4 regions of the Pseudoalteromonas sp. NS-SX12 genome follow, and region 2 is predicted to be linked to each of the others. Evidence: predicted binding sites of a transcription regulator. Region 2 holds the regulator's gene; each other region holds the start of a gene.
What was found. Region 2 encodes ArgR, which controls arginine synthesis, uptake and breakdown. Its sites were predicted from a motif close to ANTGAATANNTATTCANT; they were not measured.
Positions count from the first base shown of each region.

Region 1: a site for ArgR is predicted at 1,688-1,705, ahead of AC2IOM_RS12580 (YjiH family protein). Genes of this name have one in related genera too.
Region 3: a site for ArgR is predicted at 3,356-3,373, ahead of AC2IOM_RS08690 (OadG family protein). Genes of this name have one in related genera too.
Region 4: a site for ArgR is predicted at 2,090-2,107, ahead of argC (N-acetyl-gamma-glutamyl-phosphate reductase). Genes of this name have one in related genera too.

Region 1 covers NZ_CM170634.1:2,720,232-2,725,536, forward strand. Annotated here, with positions in the region: gene AC2IOM_RS12575 (DUF2897 family protein) at 56-235, shown strand; gene AC2IOM_RS12580 (YjiH family protein) at 232-1,632, opposite strand; gene bamC (outer membrane protein assembly factor BamC) at 1,791-2,921, opposite strand; gene AC2IOM_RS12590 (glycine cleavage system transcriptional repressor) at 3,109-3,642, shown strand; gene bcp (thioredoxin-dependent thiol peroxidase) at 3,654-4,127, shown strand; gene rluB (23S rRNA pseudouridine(2605) synthase RluB) at 4,204-5,079, opposite strand; gene scpB (SMC-Scp complex subunit ScpB) at 5,133-5,305, opposite strand, start outside.
Region 2 covers NZ_CM170634.1:1,734,846-1,740,150, forward strand. Annotated here, with positions in the region: gene AC2IOM_RS08090 (ABC transporter permease) at 1-1,501, shown strand, start outside; gene AC2IOM_RS08095 (ABC transporter ATP-binding protein) at 1,494-2,552, shown strand; gene AC2IOM_RS08100 (Dyp-type peroxidase) at 2,567-3,478, shown strand; gene argR (transcriptional regulator ArgR) at 3,519-3,986, opposite strand; gene mdh (malate dehydrogenase) at 4,273-5,211, shown strand.
Region 3 covers NZ_CM170634.1:1,866,027-1,871,331, reverse strand. Annotated here, with positions in the region: gene AC2IOM_RS08700 (sodium ion-translocating decarboxylase subunit beta) at 130-1,260, opposite strand; gene oadA (sodium-extruding oxaloacetate decarboxylase subunit alpha) at 1,277-3,067, opposite strand; gene AC2IOM_RS08690 (OadG family protein) at 3,085-3,321, opposite strand; tRNA gene AC2IOM_RS08685 (tRNA-Arg) at 4,347-4,423, opposite strand; tRNA gene AC2IOM_RS08680 (tRNA-Arg) at 4,617-4,693, opposite strand; tRNA gene AC2IOM_RS08675 (tRNA-Arg) at 4,753-4,829, opposite strand; tRNA gene AC2IOM_RS08670 (tRNA-Arg) at 4,888-4,964, opposite strand; tRNA gene AC2IOM_RS08665 (tRNA-Ser) at 4,975-5,067, opposite strand; gene AC2IOM_RS08660 (DUF885 domain-containing protein) at 5,237-5,305, opposite strand, start outside.
Region 4 covers NZ_CM170634.1:230,344-235,648, reverse strand. Annotated here, with positions in the region: gene AC2IOM_RS01155 (GAF domain-containing protein) at 1-917, shown strand, start outside; gene argE (acetylornithine deacetylase) at 914-2,071, opposite strand; gene argC (N-acetyl-gamma-glutamyl-phosphate reductase) at 2,265-3,281, shown strand; gene argB (acetylglutamate kinase) at 3,274-4,035, shown strand; gene AC2IOM_RS01135 (ornithine carbamoyltransferase) at 4,044-4,964, shown strand; gene AC2IOM_RS01130 (argininosuccinate synthase) at 4,977-5,305, shown strand, end outside.

The sequences.
Region 1 (5,305 bases), 990 kb from region 2:
TAAGTTCCATTTACTGGGTTAAAATTAAAGAAATTCACAACTTTTAGGCAAATCTATGAGCATATGGGCCACAATCTTAATAATCGCAATTGTGCTTGGCGTGATTTGGAGCAATATCGCGTTACTAAAGCATTCCGCAAAAATGGACATGAAAAACTTTAATCAAGATCCGATAGAAAAAGCTCGCCGCTCATTAGAAGAAAAACAGCGAGCCGAAAAAGATCAAGAAAATTAGCCTACTAGCCAATGTCCCATTAAGGCAATTACCGGTAGCGTTACTAATGTACGCAAAATAAAAATCATAAATAACTCAAAGATATTTACTGGAATTTTGCTACCTAGTAACAGTGCACCCACTTCAGACATGTAAATCAACTGGGTTACACTCATTGCCGCAACCACAAAACGCGTCAGTTCACTGTTAATATTTTGCGCCGCCAAAATTGATGGAATAAACATATCGGCAAAACCCACAACCACAGTTTGCGCAGCCTTTTCAGCTTCCGGAATTTGCATCAGTTCAAACAGTGGAATAAACGGTGTGCCTAACCATTGAAATAATGGCGTATATTCAGCAATCACAAGTGCAATCGTACCGATTGCCATAACTACTGGCAGTACCGCAAACACCATATCAACGGCGTTTTTTAAACCATCAATAAGGGTTTCTTTAATTGTTTGCGCATGACGTGCTTTATCAAGTGCTACATCAAGTGAATGTTTAAACAAGGTTTTCCCTTCAGGTAATGCCTCTGGGTTACCTTTTACTTCTTCACCATCAATGTATATGTCTTTTTTGAATCTAAGTGGTGGCAAGCGCGGAACAATCAGTGCAGCGGCAATACCCGCCATACATACAGTTAGGTAAAACGGTGCAAATAAATGCGCCAATTTTACTTGACCAATAACCACCAAACAAAAGGTAATTGAAACCGCCGAGAAAGTTGTACCAATAATCGCCGCTTCACGCTGTGTATAATGTTTTTCTTCATACTGCTTCGCAGTCATTAAAATACCCACACTGCCGTCACCTAACCAAGAGGCAACACAGTTAACGGCACTGCGACCCGGTACACCAAAAAGTGGACGCATTACTTTAGTCAGTAATGTACCGACTAATTCAAGCAAACCGAAATTAAGCAATAAAGGCAGTAATAAACCAGCTAAAATAAATACCGAAAATAAAATTGGCATCAACTCGTGCAGTACCAAGCCACCAACTGCGTCTGAGTGAATCTCAATTTTGGTATCACCAATCGAAAACGTACCGACTTTTAAGTACGCCATTAGCACAAAGATAGCGCCTAACGTACGTGCCACAAGCCAAATCGGGCTAACAATCAGTAAGTGACGGACAAAGCTACCCGCTTTTAAAAACTTTGGTTTAAATAGCGTAGCTAAGCCCGATATTACTGCCATTGATACAATCACCGATGTCACAATAAGCGTAATTGAGTGTGCTAACGCGCCTTTTAATTCCTTAGCCAATATCGCTATAGGGATAGTGAATTCGCCACCATAGTTAATCGGTGTCATAAATAAAAACACGCCTATTAATGACGGAATAAGGAAAATCATAATGGTCGCAAAATTACTGCGTGGTGCAGTCGATTGATTAGCTTCCAAACTCATACTTGTTACCTTTAAAGTGATAGCGGTAAATTGATTTGCATATCTTTGCCAACAAAATGCATAACCATTTACTTATTTGCTATTTTAATCGCTACTTTTCTATCGTTTAAAAGCAAAAAAGAGCCGAGGGCTCTTTTTTGCTAATCTAATTTTATAAATTATTGAACGGTTACACCGCGCTCTTTTAGCATGGCTAAAATAACTTGTAGTGTATCGCTTAACGTGCCCGGCTCTAATGTTTCACCCTCAGCATCAAGCCAAGTAATTGATGTGCCACCGGTCTTCGTTTCAGCAACCAATAATTGATACTGACCTGCTTCAAGTGGCAGTTTACGAACGTCATCACCCCAAATTGAATCCCAAACGCTTTCGTCTGGTGTTTCGTACGTGGCGAAAATTAAGTTACGAGATTGCTCGATTTCATCAATATTGAAACCAACGCGCTCTAAGAAGCTTGGGAAGCGCTCAAAAATATCACGTGCTTTTTGCTCAGTTACAAACGCCGCGTTACCTTTGTCATCAAAGCCCATTTGCAGCGATACAATGCCGCGAGCTTTATTTAATTCAACCATTAACTGTCGGTAGTTAAAGTCGAACTGACCAATAAACTCATTGAGCGCCGCCACTTCTAAACGCTGCTGCAGTACCGCTGTTAACTCGTCGTATTTCGATTCAAAATCAACTAGTTCAACCTTTACCGATGCGGTGCGTTTATGCTCTTCAGATTCAACAATAAACTTAAATTTTTGACGGCTTAGCTCACGCTCTTCTTCCCACCACCAAACATCAATTGGCTCTTCAATTGTATGCCAGTTAGTCACTACGTAATTGTCAGCTTTATTTTCTGTGGTTACTTGGCGCTCAACAAATAAATCGTCAATCGCTTGCCAAATAAAACTTTCTAAATCTTGAATACCTTCGTTTTTATCGAAGAAAATGCGCGACTCTTTATCGCCTTCGTTAATCCATGAACCTTGTGCAAAAGTAAGCACTTGAGCCGGTGCTTTTACCAGATATAATGCACTTTCTTCAGCTGATGTATATTGTGCCGAGTCAAGATCGTAGGCAGGATCTTTGTATGGTTTTGTCAGGTTACCTGGCACTTTAAGTTCATCATTAACACGGTAATTGCGTTTATGATGCGAATCATTGGTGAAAACAGAACAAGCAGTAATCGCCATTGAGATAGCGACAACCAATGAATTTCGGATCCAATACTGCACAAATTTCTCCTTGGTGTGCTCTTTATTATTTGCTTGATTTGACGCAGCACACACTGTTTGGTTCATAATATTATTCTCAAAATTGCCGCCTATGTTACTTTTACTAAGGGCCAAACACAAGAAACCACCACCCTATCTTTAATTTATTCTTAACAATTCGCTATAATTTTCACCACATCATATATTTACATGGTTGAACCCATTTAAATTTGCTAAAATTCGCGGCCACGTTATTAACCCATTGAGACTAAAAATGACGTTAAACACTGGAAATCAACTTGTTGTTACTGCCATCGGCGAAGATCGCCCCGGCATAGTGAGTGAGCTTACCAAGCTAGTAAGTGAAACTAATTGCAATATTATTGATAGCCGCATTGCCATTTTAGGCAATGAATTCACCTTTATAATGTTGCTTGAAGGCGATATTTCTGCCATTAGTCGTGTTGAATATAATATTCCGACAAAAAGCGTTGAACTTGGTTTATTAACCATGATGAAACGCACCAGCCAACATCAAGAAAAACAGTATAAAGCAGGTTATAAACTAACCTACCACGGCCCTGATACGCCAGGCACACTAAGCAAAGTGACGCAATTGATGGCTGACTACCAAGTAAATATTGCAGCACTTAAATCTGATAGTGTTGAACAAGATGGTGATGTGGTAATGCGCTCGGAAATTGACATTAATTTCTCGCGTGACGTGGATGAAGCTGAATTTAAACATCAACTTGAGATCATTTTTTCAAAGTCTAACGTAGAACACATTTTAAAACGGATTCGATAGGAAATTATAATATGAATACGCTTCAAGCTGGCGATAAAGCACCGCTATTTTCACTTGCCGATCAAAACGGTGACACAGTAGAACTTGCAGAATTATTAAAAGAAAACAAAGTACTTGTTTATTTTTACCCAAAAGCATCCACACCGGGCTGTACAGTGCAAGCTGAAAATCTGCGCGATCATAAAGCGGAACTTGCAGCGCTTAATACCGTTGCGGTTGGCATTAGCCCAGATCCGGTAAAACGCCTTAAAAACTTCGAAACCAAAAAAGAGCTTAACTTCCCTCTGTTATCTGACGAAGACCACGCCATTGCCGATGCATTTGGTGTGTGGGGTTTAAAAAAGTTTATGGGTAAAGAGTATGACGGCATTCACCGTTTATCTTTCCTTGTTGGCCAAGATGGTACAATTGAACATTTCTTTAATAAATTTAAAACCAAAGATCACCACCAAGTGGTTATTGATTACTTAAAAGAAAATGCTTAATTAAGAAAAACATTCTTAATTAAAAAAAGCGCCAATTGGCGCTTTTTTTATATCTACAATTCGGTTACTCACCGAGTTACTTTTTTGGTGCACGGCGTTTATTGCCCGGCGTCACACGTTGATTATGCTTTTTAACCGCTTTACGGATTTTGTTAATCTTAGCGCGGCGATCTTTACGCTTCTCTGGCATTACCGATAGTTTTGTTTCGGTTTCACGGCGCATTCCAACCGTTTGACGTAAATAGTTTACGTCTTTTAGGTTTAGCTCTTCCCAACCACCTTGCGGTAAACGTTTATTTAGTAATAAGTCACCATAGCGCACACGAATGAGGCGTGATACTTCCACTTCCTGTGACTGCCATAAACGACGTACTTCTCGGTTACGGCCTTCGGTTAAGGTAACGTTAAACCAGTTGTTTAAACCGCTTCCGCCTTGCGGCACTACCGATAAGAACTTAGCAAAGCCATCGTCTAACTCAACGCCATTTGTCACATTTTTCAGCGTTTGATCCGTTACTTCACCGAATACACGTACTGCGTATTCACGTTCCACTTCATAACTTGGGTGCATTAAGCGGTTGGCAAGTTCACCATCGTTAGTAAACAGTAGTAAGCCTGATGTGTTGATATCTAAACGGCCAATGGCAATCCAGCGATCATTTTCAAGCGGTGGTAAACGGTCAAATACGGTGCGACGACCTTCAGGATCTTTGCGTGTACACAGCTCACCTTCAGGCTTGTGGTACATTAAAATACGACAAACACGTTCGTTTGACGCTTCAACCTTAACAACATGTCCGTCAAGACGGATACGCTGTGTTGGCTCGACACGGTCACCCAAACGGGCAACTTTGCCATCAATACTAACACGACCCGATTCAATAAATTTTTCACATTCACGACGTGAACCTTTACCAGCACGTGCTAATACTTTTTGTAACTTTTCGCTCATTATTTTCTCATGTAACTTCGCAGCTAGGAATTGTTGGCTATTCTAGCACAGAGCTAATCAAGTTGCGCAGGCTCACTGAGGATTTGTGAGATTTTTTCGTCTTGCGCTACTGGTAATGGCGGTAATTCATTCAATGAAGACAATGAGAAGTGATCTAAGAATTGTTTGGTGGTGCCATAAAGTGCCGGTTTGCCCGGTACTTCTTTATAGCCAACCACTTTTACCC
Region 2 (5,305 bases):
GGATTACACCTTTAATACCATAGTGTTGATTTTTGGTGTCTGTTTGCTCAGTTGTGTGATTGCGTTGCCACTAGCATGGCTTTGTGCCTACAGCGACTTTCCCGGTAAAAAACATTTTGAGTGGGCATTGATGCTACCACTTGCAATGCCAACTTATATTATCGCCTATATTTATACCGACTTATTTGATTATGCGGGCCCTATTCAGTCATGGTTGCGCGCGGTTTTCGGCTGGCAATCACCGAGTGATTATTGGTTTTTTGATATTCGCACGCTAGGCGGTGCAATCGTAATGATTGCATTAGTACTATACCCATATTTATTTTTGATTTTTAAAACCGCACTTAAAGAGCAATCTTATAAATTAGTTCAGGCCAGCCAAGTAATGGGTTACTCGCCCGTTAAAAGCTTTTTTAAAGTATCGATTCCATTAGGGCGTGGTGCAATTGCTGCGGCATTAGCACTTATTAGCATGGAATCAATGGCAGATTTTGCAACGGTAAATTATTTTGCAGTAAGTACCCTGACAACCGCAGTATACGATACCTGGCTTGGTTACTATTCACTTACTGCGGCAGCGAAAATTTCCGGCATTATGTTGCTGTTTTTGTTTGTCGTGATAGGCGTAGAGAAATTTAGCCGACGCAACCAAGCGGTATTTGAACGTGGTGCAAGTGAGAATAACGGACCACTTTATTACCTATCGGGAAAATCAGCGTGGTTAGCAACAGCATATTGTGCATTAATACTTTTTGCAGGGTTTGTGCTGCCAATTCTTATTTTGATGAGCTACGCAGTGAGCTATTTTAGTGAAGCGTTCAATAGCGATGCGTTTTTATATGCTTGGCAGAGCTTGAAAATAGCGCTAATCGTTAGTTTCGTTTGCGTTGCTTTAAGTGTGCTGGTGAATTTCTATCAACGTTCAAGCTTATCGCGCTGGGCAGGTGTGCCAGGCAAAGTTGCCAGTACTGGTTATGCATTACCTGGCACCGTATTAGCAATAGCAGTGCTACTGCCGCTCACCGCACTTGACCAACAGCTCAATATTTTTGCCGAATCAACACAGTGGTTTGCCGAACCAGGATTGTTGTTTAGTGGTTCTATTTTTGCCTTAATGTTTGCTTACGTTGTGCGCTTTTATGCGATTTCACAAGGTGCCATTGAATCTAGCTATGCGCGTATTTCACCATCGCTCGATATGGCAAGTCATTCAATGGGAGTAAGTGCTGGCAATACCTTGCGCCGAGTCCATATGCCACTGCTTAAGCGCGGTATGCTTACTGCTGGTTTAATTGTATTTATTGAATGTATGAAAGAGTTACCTGCGGCACTGCTATTACGCCCTTTTGACTTTGAAACGCTGGCAACCTATGTTTTCCAATACGTCAGTGATGAGCAACTTGAGCTTGCCTCAGTGTCGGCGTTATTTATCGTACTTGTCGGTTTAATCCCTTTATATTTAGTTAATAACACTATGGAAGCTAAAGCATCTCATGAGTAATTTGTCGATTAACAATTTAGAATATAGCTACAATGGCAAACCGATCTTAAAAGATTTGTCATTGCAGGTAAAAGACAATGAAATTGTGTGTTTACTCGGTGCAAGTGGCTGTGGCAAAACCACTACATTAAAAGCAATTGCTGGCTTGTTGAAACCTAGCAAAGGCGATATTTCTATTGCGCAAGTTGCGGTTAATGGTGATTCGCTTTATGTGCCGCCACAAGAGCGCAATATCGGTATGATGTTTCAAGACTATGCGTTGTTTCCTCATTTAACCGTTGAGCAAAACATTGCGTTTGGCTTACACAAAGAATCCTCGAGTGTACGCAACGAGCGTGTTAAAGAAATGCTGTCACTGATTAAGCTAGAGGCATTCGCCGAGCGATATCCTCACCAATTATCAGGTGGTCAGCAACAGCGCGTGGCCATTGCTCGCGCACTGGCATATAAACCGAGTTTATTATTGCTTGATGAACCATTTTCCAATATCGATCACCAAGTACGCTTTCAATTAATTGATGATATTCGCCGTATTATTAAAGATCAGCAAGTTTCCGCTATTTTTGTAACCCACTCCAAAGAGGAAGCTTTTGCTTTTGCTGATAAATTGGCGATCATGGAAGAGGGCAAAATTGCACAATTAGGCACAGCAGAAGCACTTTATCGCAAACCTGCGACAAAAGGTGTTGCGGCATTTTTAAGTGCTGGTATTTTTATCGATGCAGAAGCGACATCGAGCACTGAATTTAAAACTGAGTTTGGTACGATTACTTCACTTGAACCTGTTACCAATGACCAAGATGAAGTGTCAGGAAAAGGCTGTATATACTTAAAGCCTCAATATTTAACTTTAAGCGAAAACGAACAAGGAGTAGGCGAGTTTGTTGCGAGCCGTTTTGTTGGTAACCGCTATTTATGTCGTGTAAAACTAGGGCAACAAGAACTTGAAATTCCATGCACGCAACATCAGCGCTATGCTTATGGTCAGCGATTAGCTATTGATGTTCGTCCGCATTTGGTTAATTATTTCGCTTATACTAATAACAATTAAGTAGGAAATCCGCTATGCCACAAGCGCAATCAGGAGTTTGTGCTGAAGCCAATTTACATGGTGTGCATTTATTTTTAAATGTATTAGATGGCCAAGAACTCAGCTTGTCGAAAAAATTGGCAAGTATTATTGATATGCAAGAGCGGTTTGATCACGAATTTTCAGAAGCGCTTGTGTCTTGTGTTGTGGCGATAGGTTCGCAATTCTGGCCACATATTTACCCCAGTAAAATGCCAAAAACGTTGGCAGGCTTTCCGCAATTTGAACATATTGAGCATGCTACGCCATCACGTCCAATAGATTTAATGATACAAATTAGGGCAGATCGCCTTGATGTTGTTCATTTGTTTGTGATGGAAGTGATTGAATTACTGAGTGGTGATATTGAGCTGATTGACCAAGTTAAGTGTTTTCATTATTTAGATGGTCGTGACCTAAATGGCTTTATTTATGGTGTTGCCAATCCCCATGGTCGCAAAAAGCAGCTTGTTGCTTTAGTGGGAGAGGAAGACGTTGCATTTTCTGCAGGCAGTTATATTCATGTGCAGCGTTATCGTTATGATTTAAAGGCATGGCAAGAAATCTCAAAAGCTGAACAAGAAATTGTAATGGGCCGAATGGCTAATTCTAACCAAGCGGTTAGCTGCGCTCCGGAAAATAGTCATAGTGCTCGTACAGAGCTTTACGATGACCATGGCAATGCATTATTTTTAAATCAAGGCATGCCATTTGCTGATATTAACCAGCAGGGCTTTTTATTTATTAGCTGTGCAAATAACGGCTATGCCTTTCAAACGCTTCTCAAACACCGTTTAGGCTACATTGATGATAATGGCCCTGATATGTGGCTGGAGTTTGCGAAAAGTGATTTTGGTGCGGCATTTTTTGCACCATCAGTGAATATGCTAAGGGAATTAGCTAGGTAGCAGAGAGTTCATCAATGAGGATGAACTCTCAAAAATAGAGTTACACGTTTTCAAATAAGTTTTTTACGCGTTCAAGCGTGACATCAATTTCTGAAATTTTTGCTGGCGCAATGAAAATCGTGTCATCACCGGCAATAGTGCCTAACACTCCGTCTGCTTTGCCAAGTGAATCAAGCAAACGTGCAATTAGTTGTGCAGCACCTGGGCTGGTACGAATGATGATCATCATTTCGTTATGCATAATATCAATTACCAGTTGGCGCAGCGGGCTCTTCGCTGTCGGTACGCCCATTTCTGCAGGTAAACAATACACCATCTCTTGTTTTGCATTACGTGTACGTACAGCACCAAATTTACTTAACATGCGAGACACTTTGCTCTGACTAATATTGTCAAAACCCATGTCTTTTAAGGCATCAACAATCTCGCCTTGTGAGCCAAAGTTTTCTTCTTTTAAAAGGGCTTTGAACGCTTTAACCAGCGCTTCTTGTTTATCTTGTATTTGCATGTGAACGGGCTGTTTAACCAATTGATGGACGTTACCTTAAATTTTACACAAGTTAGGGTTAAATGCATTAATAAAATCGTCATCTTAAGTCAATTAGAGTTGAATTAATCTCAATGAAAACGCGATTTTTTAATTGATAGCGTTGTCAACTAATCTAGTCGGATAAAGTTTACAACTATGGTCGAGATTTATATAAAAAATACCTGTTTTATTTGTTTTTATGCGCACTTTTCATTATCTTTATGGCACTTTTTTAAATACCTACCTCTAATCACGGAGAATTCACATGAAAGTTGCAGTTTTAGGCGCAGCTGGTGGTATCGGCCAGGCCCTTTCTTTATTACTTAAAACACAATTACCAGCTGGTTCTGAGCTATCGTTATACGATGTAGCGCCAGTTGTTCCAGGTGTTGCTGTTGACCTATCACATATCCCAACTGCAGTTAAAGTTGAAGGTTTTGGTAAAGACGATTTAGATGCAGCACTTGCTGGCGCAGATATCGTAATTATTCCAGCAGGTATGCCGCGTAAGCCGGGTATGGACCGTGCAGACTTATTCAATGTTAATGCAAGCATTGTTAAAACACTTGCTGAAGGCATTGTTAAAAACTGTCCTAAGGCGCTTGTAGGTGTTATTACTAACCCTGTAAACGGCACTGTACCAATCGTTGCTGAAGTATTCAAAAAGGCAGGTACTTACGAAGCTAACCGTGTATTCGGTGTAACAACACTAGACGTTATCCGTTCAGAAGCGTTCATCGCTGAACTTAAGGGCGTAGACGTTGCTTCTGTTAAAGTACCAGTAATCGGTGGTCACTCAGGTACAACTATTCTTCCACTTCTTTCACAAGTTGAAGGTGTTGAGTTCACAGCAGAAGAAGTTGAAGCACTTACTCCACGTATTCAAAACGCGGGTACTGAAGTTGTTAACGCAAAAGCGGGTGGCGGTTCAGCGACACTTTCAATGGGCGCAGCAGCTGCACGTTTCACTCAGTCTTTAGTTAAAGGCTTACAAGGTGAAGAAGGTGTTATCGACTACGCATACGTTGCAATCGACGGTGGTGACGCTGCATACTTCGCACACCCAGTACGTTTAGGCAAAAACGGTGTTGAAGAAATCCTTTCTTACGGTGAGCTTAGCGCATTCGAAGAGAAAGCAAAGAACGACATGCTTGAAACGCTTAACAAAGACATTCAAGAAGGTATCGACTTCATCAACGGTTAATGCCGCGATAAGTTGTTACAGTAAAAAAGGCCGCAATTGCGGCCTTTTTTGTATCTTAATTGATAAAAAATAAAAGGCGCTTTATACGCCTTTT
Region 3 (5,305 bases), 130 kb from region 2:
AAAATAAAAACATTCATTAAAACGATCCAATGTATAAGCTTTATGAGTGATTGTACCGAGAAAAGTGAAGATAAAAAAGCGGCCGAGTTAACGGCCGCAAAATGAGCTGGTTGAGCTCTACGATGAAACTTATCCCACCATGGCAAGTAATATACCGGCAGCAACTGCACTGCCTAATACGCCTGCCACATTTGGACCCATTGCATGCATTAGTAAAAAGTTATGTGGGTTTGCTTCTAAACCAACTTTGTTAACAACACGTGCAGCCATTGGTACTGCAGATACGCCCGCCGCACCAACTAATGGATTGATAGGTGTTTTACTGAATTTATTCATTGCCTTTGCCATCAGAACACCTGAACCCGTACCAATACCAAACGCCACCGCGCCAAGTGCTAAGATACCTAAGGTTTCAACTGTTAAAAACTGATCAGCCGCAAGCTTTGAACCAACAGCCAAGCCAAGGAATATGGTTGTAATATTAATCAGCTCGTTTTGCGCGGTTTTACTCAAACGATCCACCACACCTGACTCACGCATTAAATTACCTAAGCAGAACATACCCACAAGTGGTGCAGCTGCTGGCAAGAACATGGCAATAAGCACTAGCACTAATAATGGAAATATCACTTTTTCCGCTTTGCTAACGTGGCGTAACTGTGGCATTTCAATATTGCGTTCTTCTTCTGTGGTAAACAACTTCATTATTGGCGGCTGAATAATCGGCACTAACGCCATATAAGAATACGCAGCAACAGCAATTGCACCCAATAGATCAGGGGCAAGTTTAGACGCTAAGAAGATAGCCGTTGGACCATCTGCACCACCAATAATGGCAATTGCCGATGCATCTTGTAGCGTAAATTCAAAACCTGGAATGTAGTTTAAGAAAATCGCGCCAAATAATGTAGCAAAAATTCCAAATTGTGCCGCTGCACCTAACAGCAACATTTTAGGGTTAGCAATCAATGCACTAAAGTCAGTAAGCGCGCCTACGCCCATAAAAATAAGCAGCGGGAACACCCCTGAATCAATACCAATTTTATACACGTAGTACAGCAATCCACCGGCTTCTGATAAACCAGCGAGTGGAATGTTGGTTAAGATTGCCCCAAAGCCAATTGGCACCAATAACAATGGCTCAAAGTTGCGTACAATTGCGAGATACAGCAACAGTGCGCCAACCAGCATCATAATCAGCTGAGGAAGTTCTAAGTTGGCAATACCCGTGGCTTGCCATAAGGTTATTAAGCTTTCCATTACAACTCTCCAACCTTTACGCTAACGACAATAAAGGTTCGCCAGTTGCAACTGAATCCCCTTCAGATACAAATATTTCTGCGATAGTGCCATCTTTAGCCGCACGAACTTCAGTTTCCATTTTCATGGCTTCCATAATGATCACAACGTCGCCTTTCGCCACTTGTTGACCAGGCTTGGCATTCACTTTAAAAATATTGCCAGACAGCGGAGAATTTAGCGTTTCGGCAGCATCAACAGAGGTTGATTGCGGTAATACATCAGTATGTTGACTCGATGCACTTGGTGCTGGTTGAATATTGGTAAGTTCACCGCTTGGGGCAACACTTACTGCATACACTTTGCCATCAACACTGATGCTGTAATGCTCTGTTTTGCCACTTGGTTTTGGCGCGGGTACCTGCTCAGTAGGCAGTGGCTCATTACTTGGTGCTGGCTCAAACGCCTCAGGATTATTGCGATTTTTCAGATATTTCAGACCAATTTGCGGAAATAATGCATACGTTAATACATCATCAATCACATCATCGGCTAAATCTAATTTATCTTTTTGTGCAATTTCATCAAGCTCTTGCTCTAATTTACTGAGTTCTGGTTCAATTTGATCTGCAGGGCGACACGTGATTGGCTCTGCGCCATCAAGTACACGCTCTTGCAATTCTTTATTTACGGGCGCAGGGGTAGAACCGTACTCGCCTTTAAGCACACCAGCGGTCTCTTTGGTGATCGACTTGTAACGTTCACCGGTTAAAACATTTAACACTGCTTGGGTACCAACAATTTGCGATGTAGGTGTAACAAGCGGTAAAAAGCCAAGATCTTCACGCACTTTAGGAATTTCCAACAATACATCGTCTAACTTATCGTCAGCGCCTTGTTCTTTAAGCTGATTTTCCATATTTGTTAACATACCACCTGGCACTTGCGCTAACAAAATACGGCCATCAACACCTTTCAGGCTGCCTTCAAACTTAGCGTATTTCTTGCGTACGTCTCTAAAGTACGCAGCAATTTCTTCCAGTAAGTTCATATCAAGGCCGGTTGCACGGTTAGTATTCTCTACGATAGATACAATTGTTTCAGTAGCGCTGTGGCCATAGGTCATACTCATGCTTGAGATTGCGGTATCTAGCATATCAATACCAGCATCAATCGCCTTTTGATACGTTGCGGTGCTTAGTCCGGTAGTTGCGTGGCATTGCATTGCGATTGGTACAGCAACAGTCTCTTTTAAGCCGGTAATTAGTTTTTCTGCATCGTATGGATTAAGCAGACCCGCCATATCTTTAATACAAATAGAATGAACACCTAAATCTTCCAATTGTTTTGCTTGATCAAGCCACATTTGCAGGTTGTGCACAGGGCTAACTGTGTATGAGATTGTACCTTGTGCGTGTGCACCTACTTTTACCGCTGATTTAATAGCGGTTTCTAAATTACGCACATCATTCATTGCATCAAAAATACGAAAAACGTCGACACCGTTTTTATGTGCTCGTTCAACAAAACGCTCTACCACATCGTCAGCATAATGACGGTAACCTAATAAGTTTTGACCACGAAGCAACATTTGCTGTTTGGTATTCGGCATTGCCGCTTTTAACGCACGAATGCGGTGCCAAGGATCTTCACCTAAATAACGAATACAGGCGTCAAACGTCGCCCCGCCCCACGATTCCATTGACCAATAACCTACTTTATCCAGCTTTTCAGCAATTGGTAACATATCTTCTAAGCGTAAACGGGTCGCGAGTAATGACTGGTGTGCATCGCGCAGTACTAATTCGGTTAATTTTAGTTGTGACATGATTTGGCCCCTTCTTATTATTGCTTTTCGCGGTATTGCTTAACTGCCGCGGCAATCGCAGCTACGTGGCTTGTTGGTACTTGATTCCCAGATAATTTAACTGGATTTGGCGTTACCTCAGGCGTTTGAAAATTCGCAAGTACTTTAGACATTGCTTTGATGGTAAAGATCAGTATCGTCAAAAAGACAAATACCACCACCATACCTGTTAACATTAAAACAGCCGCCTCTAACAGCAATCCTGATACGTCCATTCCCCACCTCAATCAAGAATTTTTAGTTAAATATTTTTAATAACTATTCAAAATTGGTAATCAATATTGATCACTTAAACTTAGTTGTCAATTGGTAAAACCAATTCACAACACTATACATTATTAAACACTCCATTAACAATAGGCTAAAAAGATGACAAACATGAGCTTATTTCATGACTTATTTTGCCCCATGATTAGTCATGCTTAACAAGCTAGGCAATAGAAATTAAACACCTAGCGTTATAATCAAATCAATCTATTCGGAATGAGTTATTCTAGAAATAACACATGAAATTGGTAAGACCAATTTTTATGTTCTAACTTATACTGTTCGATAAGAATGGTTATTCAAATTCAAAGTACACTTTACGTTAACGTAAAGTAACAATGAAAAGCGTTTGAAAATAGGCAATTTAGCCAGATACGTTTGTAGCTAGACTGAGATTTGAGATTTGAGATTTGAGATTTGAGATTTGAGATTTGAGATTTGAGATTTGAGAAAGAGAATAACTAAATTTCACATATCGGCAACTGCTTCAATTTGGTAATTGCTTCCTAAAGCAAATGGTCGACGCGGGACTTATTTACCTAAAAGAATGAACCTCCGACCGCCTGGTTCGTAGCTAGGTACTCTATCCAGCAGGGCTACGCGTTCGCAATATGTCTTAGTGTTTAAAACTAACTTTGATGCTTACGAACCTTGTTCGTTGCCAACTCGAACTAGGTATAAATAGGTAATGAAATTTAGGCACAAAAAACCGACGCTCAATGGTTGATGTCACTTCAGAAGAAGTTGCGGACGCGGGACTTGTTTACCTAAAAGAGTGAACCTCCGACCGGCTGGTTCGTAGCTAGGTATTCTATCCAGCTGAGCTACACGTACACAGTATGCTTTAGTTTTTACATCTAACACTGATGTTTACAAACCGTGTTCGTAGCCAACTCGATCTAGGTATAAATAAGTAATGAAATTTAGGCACAAAAAAACCGACTTTCGTCGGTTGATATCACTTCATAAGAAGTGGCGGACGCGGGAGGATTCGAACCTCCGACCGCCTGGTTCGTAGCCAGGTACTCTATCCAGCTGAGCTACGCGTCCGCAGTATGCTTTAGTTTTTACATCTCACTCTGATGTTTACGAACCTTGTTCGTAGCCAACCTAAATAACCTATCCAGTTGTGCATCGAGTTTGTTGTATGCTTAGTGTTTACATCTCACTCTGATGTTTGTTTCCATTAAATCATAGAGACAAAAAAACCGACGTTTGTCGGTTGATGTCACTTCAAAAGAAGTGGCGGACGCGGGAGGATTCGAACCTCCGACCGCCTGGTTCGTAGCCAGGTACTCTATCCAGCTGAGCTACGCGTCCGCGATATTTCTAATTTTACATCTTAGCCGATGACTATTTATTTAACCACTTTAGTAAAGTGGCGGACGCGGGAGGATTCGAACCTCCGACCGCCTGGTTCGTAGCCAGGTACTCTATCCAGCTGAGCTACGCGTCCGTATATTTCTAACTTTACATCTTAGTCGATGACTATTTATTTAACCACTTTAGTAAAGTGGCGGACGCGGGAGGATTCGAACCTCCGACCGCCTGGTTCGTAGCCAGGTACTCTATCCAGCTGAGCTACGCGTCCGTACAAGACATGGCGGAGAAGGAGGGATTCGAACCCTCGATAGGGCTACAAACCCTATACTCCCTTAGCAGGGGAGCGCCTTCGGCCACTCGGCCACCTCTCCGTCTTGTGGGTGCGTATATTAAAGCCTATTGAAAATAAGTCAAACAATTTTAGTCATATTTTTTCTGTTCGTTCACAGAATATGCAGTTTGCTTATTTTTGTAGCTAAGGCGGCTATAATATACAAGTTTTTGTCTTAAGTAGCAGCCGAAACTGCTACTTAAATTTGCCTATTTTACACTTTCAATCCAGCTATCTAGTTTAGCTTCTAGAATCGGCATTGGCAGTGCACCATCAAT
Region 4 (5,305 bases), 1.5 Mb from region 2:
AAAATACAAGAATTAAAACCCTGCAAAACTTAAATGTGCTCGATACCCCTCCAGAGCAAAGGCTTGATAGAGTTACGCAAATTGCCGCTAAAATGTTTAACGTGCCTATTGCATTGGTATCATTAGTTGATAAAGAGCGACAGTGGTTTAAGTCTTGTGTTGGTTTAACGGCAAGTGAAACAGCGCGTGATATTTCCTTTTGCGGTCATGCGATTTTAAGTGAGCAAGCATTGGTTGTAACAGATACTTTAGCGGATGAGCGTTTTGCAGATAACCCGCTCGTACAGGGCGAGCCAAATATTCGTTTTTATGCGGGGATCCCTCTTGAACATGAAAATGGATGTCGTCTGGGTACCTTGTGCATTATTGATAGCAAACCGCGTAGTTTTAATACCGACGATATTACCTTGTTAAAAGAGCTTGCGGTGCTTGTTGAACTTGAATTAGTAAATAAATTACCAAATACCACAGATCCTGTAACAGGGTTATCAAACAAAGCCGGTTTTAAGTTATTAGCGCCGATTAGTTTAAAGGTGTGCCAAAAGTTAAATCTTAAAGTTTCGGTAGTGTATTTGTTTATGAAAGGGCTGCTTAGTTATCGTCATGATCGCCAGAAGTATATAACTATTTTAAATACGACAGCTGAACTTTATAAAACCACATTTCGAGCGACTGATATAATTGCGCATTACGATGAAAATGGGTTTGTTGCGCTAGTAAGTAATGCGGACAAACATAATACGCAAGAGCTACTTGATAGTTTGATTACGCAAATGAACGACGTTGATTTTGACGTGCACCATGATAGCCCTATTGAGTTGGTAACGGGTGTCATCGACAGCTCACCATTTTGTGATATTGATGAGCTGATCTTTAACGCCTTTATTAAGCTGCATGAGCAAGGCGAGGGGCTTTAGAAACAGGATGCGACAATAAGCTGCTTAATCATCTCTTGGCTTGGTTTTATTTTTTCCATCGCTAAAAATTCATCGGGTTGGTGGGCTTGTTGTATTGAGCCTGGGCCCATTACGATTGTTTCACAACCGAGTTGTTGTAAAAAAGGCGCTTCGGTGCAATAGTTTACTGCTTGTGCTTTTTCACCAGACAGTTTTTCAGCAAGTTTTACTAAACTGCTATCGGTGCTGCCTGAAAACGCGGGAATAGGTTCGTGCAAATCATGTACCGCCACCGCGTTTGGATATTGGTCATTTATCGGTGCTACCGCCTGCAACAGCATTGCTTGAAGTTCTGGAATACTAATGCCGGGAATTGGGCGCATATCAATATGTAGCTCACAACATCCACAAATGCGGTTGGCATTGTCACCACCATGAATGTGTCCAAGGTTTAAAGTTGGGTAGGGTATTTTAAAATCTGATAATGAATATTTATTCTTTATATCTTCTTTTAGTTTTAATAGCTGACTAATCACAAGCTGCATGACTTCTATCGCGTTTAAACCCGCATCAGGATCAGAGCTATGACCTGCTTTACCTGTTACACGAATTGCCGTCGACATATGTCCTTTATGAGTATAAACAGGCACCATGTCGGTAGGTTCACCTATAATACAACGAGCTGGCTTTAACTTATTCTGTTTGGCGATTTCAATTGCGCCAGCCATTGTGGTTTCTTCATCTGCGGTCGCTAAAATTGTAATAGGCTGTTTTAGATTAGCGAGTCCAGTATCGTTATCTATTTCTTGTAATGCATTTAAAACAAAAGCAAAAAAGCCTTTCATATCGATACTGCCTAAGCCATAAAACTTATTGTCTTGTTCGCTTAATTTGAACGGGTCGAACTGCCAACGACTATCGTCAAATGGCACTGTGTCTGTATGTCCTGCCAGCATTAAACCGCCTTCACCTGTACCTAGCTTTGCCGCTAAATTGTATTTTCCTGGATTATTATCAAGTTCGGTAATTTCGACTGCAAAGCCTAGAGATTCACACCAAGTTGCCAATAAATTGATGACTTCGCGGTTACTCATGTCGAGTGATGGCACTGTTGCGCTAATCGACGGTGCGGCAATAAGTGCACCGTACATATCAAGAAATTGTAATTGCGACATGAATACCTCAAAATACCTTATAAATAATTATTCAAAAAAGTTGAATATAAATTTACATTGGTTTATTCTGCATTTCAATTCATTATTTTGAAATAATTAGTACCGAGACTAACAGCATGCAGAACTCAATTTTACGACGATAACACTTTTTGAAAACTTGTCTTTATACCCTTAATAGTTTTTTGGAAAAAATATGAATATCGTTATCGTTGGTGCAAGCGGTTACTCAGGTGCTGAGCTTGCCAAATTAATCTCTCTACATAACTCGCTAAAGTTAGTGGGTATGTATGTGTCTGAAAATAGCCTAGATAAAGGTAAATCGCTTGCTAGTCTTTACCCCGAACTAAATGGCATTGTTGCAGGTGAATTAGCGCCGTTAAATAGTGAGGCGTTTTCAGTAATCGAACAACATGCTGATGCCATTTGCCTATGCACTGAACATTCAGTCAGTGTCGAACTTGCACCTCAGTTTTTAGCAATGGGCAAAAAAGTATTTGATTTATCTGGAGGCTTTCGCCTCTCATCAAATGATGACTATGAAACCTATTATGGCTTTAAACACACTAGCCCTGAGCTATTAGAACAAGCTGTTTATGGTCTTGTTGAATGGCAAAAAGATCAAATCAAAAATGCACAGTTAGTAGCAGTACCTGGTTGTTACCCAACCGCTGCGCTAAATGCCCTCAAACCATTAAAACAAGCTGGCTTACTTACTGATGATACTGTGATTATCAATGCGGTTTCTGGTGTTACTGGCGCTGGGCGTAAAGCCAATGTGGCAACGCATTTTTGCGAAGTGAGCCTAAAACCTTACGGTTTATTTAATCATAGACATGGCCCTGAAATTGAAAAATACCTTGACCACAAGGTGTTGTTCACACCGCATTTAGGTAATTTTAAGCGCGGTATTCTTGAAACGATCTATGTCACAGTAAAACCAGGCACGACTGCAAAGCAAATAGCTGAGTCATATCAAGTGCTTGCAGATGAACCTTTAATTCGCTTACTTGGCGATGTTATTCCATCAATTAAAGGTGTTGAGAACACGCCGTTTGTTGATATTGGTTGGCAGTTACAGGGTGAACAACTTATTGTTATTTCTGCGATTGATAATTTACTTAAAGGCGCGTCAGGCCAAGCACTACAATGTATTAATTTAACTTTAGGACTGCCTGCTCATAGTGGCTTTCAAGGAGTGAATCATGGCTAATTGGGTAATTAAGCTAGGTGGCGCGGTATTAAATAATATTGACGCTGCAAAAGCGTTAATTGATGTGCTTCATCAAAAGCCAGAAGACAAATTTATTCTAGTTCATGGCGGTGGCTCATTAGTAGATAGCTGGTTAAGCGATGCGGGCTTTGTTACGTCAAAGCACCTTGGCCTGCGTATTAGTCCGCGTGAACAAATGCCTTACATTGTTGGTGCGCTTGCGGGCTGCGCAAATAAGCAATTAATGGGCGCGGCAATTAGTAATGGTTTTAAACCTGTTGGTTTAAGCCTTTATGAAGCAGGTCTTGTTAGTGAACAAAAGCTAAAAGCGCTTGGCCAAGTCGGTACCTGCATTGAAAACGATGCCAGTATTCTTAAATCGCTGCTAAATGCGGGATGTTTTCCGATCGTGAGCTCAATTGGTTTTGACTTAGAAGGCAATTGGTACAACGTAAACGCCGATGAAGCAGCAGCTAGTATCGCTCAATTGCTTGATGCGGAACTTATTTTTATGACAGATGTAGAAGCAGTATTAGATCACAAGCTTAATCCATTACATCAGTTATCAAGTGCTGATATCAGCACATTAATCGAAGAGGGAGTCATTAAAGGCGGCATGCAGGTAAAAGTAAATACCAGCTTGCAAGCTGCTCAACATTTACGACGTGGCGTGTATATCTCGAGCTGGCAAAAGCCAGATAACTTAATCGCATTGCTCAATGGTGAGCATGTGGGAACCAAGATTACGCCATAGGAAAAACAATGACTCAACAATTTATTACGGGCTTAGAGCTCAACAAAGAAGCCAACTTAAAATTACTTAGCTTAGCATTACAAATTAAAAATAATCCAATGGATTTTGCCGATGCTCTTAAAGGGAAATCGGTTGTTACGTTATTTGAAAAACCAAGTTTACGTACTCGCCTGTCGTTTGATATCGGCATTAACAAACTCGGTGGTCATGCGGTTTATCTTGACCAGCAAAACGGTGCTATGGGGCAACGTGAATCGGTAAAAGATTTTGCCTTGAATATTTCGACGTGGGCGGATGGCATTGTGGCGCGTGTAATGGCGCATAGTACATTAACTACGCTTAGCGAATTTTCGTCTGTGCCGGTTGTAAATAGTTTGTGTGATTTATATCACCCATGCCAAGCACTCGCTGACTTTTTGACACTGACTGAAATTTACGGCGACGTAAGCCAACTAAAATTGGCTTATTTAGGTGAAGGTAACAATGTTACGCACTCACTAATGCTATTAGCGGCAAGTTTAGGTACTGACTTTGTTGCGGTATGCCCTAAAGGCGCATCACCTGATGCACAAATTGTAAAACAAGCTGAAGCAATCGCAGCACAAAATGGTGCATCGGTCTCGGTAAGTGACCGCGTAGAAGCTGCAGTTGGGTCGAACGCACTCTATGCCGATACTTGGGTATCAATGGGCGATAACACACCATTAGAGCTGGTAAAAGAAAAGTACATGCCGTACCAAATTAATCAAAAACTGCTTGATATGACAGGCGCATCAAGTGTGCTTCATTGTCAACCAGCGCACCGTGAATTTGAGATTACCTCTGAGGTAATGGACGGTGAAAAATCATTCATAATACAACAAGCTGAAAATCGTATGCATGCGCAAAATGCTCTGCTTGTAAGTTTATTAAACCCAAATTTTGTGTAAGGAATCGGTAACATGAGTTCTATTAAAAAAGTTGTACTAGCATACTCAGGTGGTCTTGATACATCGGCTATCGTGCCATGGTTAAAAGAAAACTATAACTGTGAAGTAGTGGCATTTGTTGCCGATGTCGGCCAAGGCGCTGAAGAGTTAGAAGGCGTAGAAGCAAAAGCAATTGCATCGGGCGCATCTGAGTGTCATATCGTTGATTTAAAAGACGAGTTAGTTGCTGATTATATTTACCCAACACTTAAAACTGGCGCGATTTACGAAGGTACTTACTTATTAGGTACGTCAATGGCGCGTCCTATTATTGCTAAAGCACAAGTTGAAGTTGCGCGTAA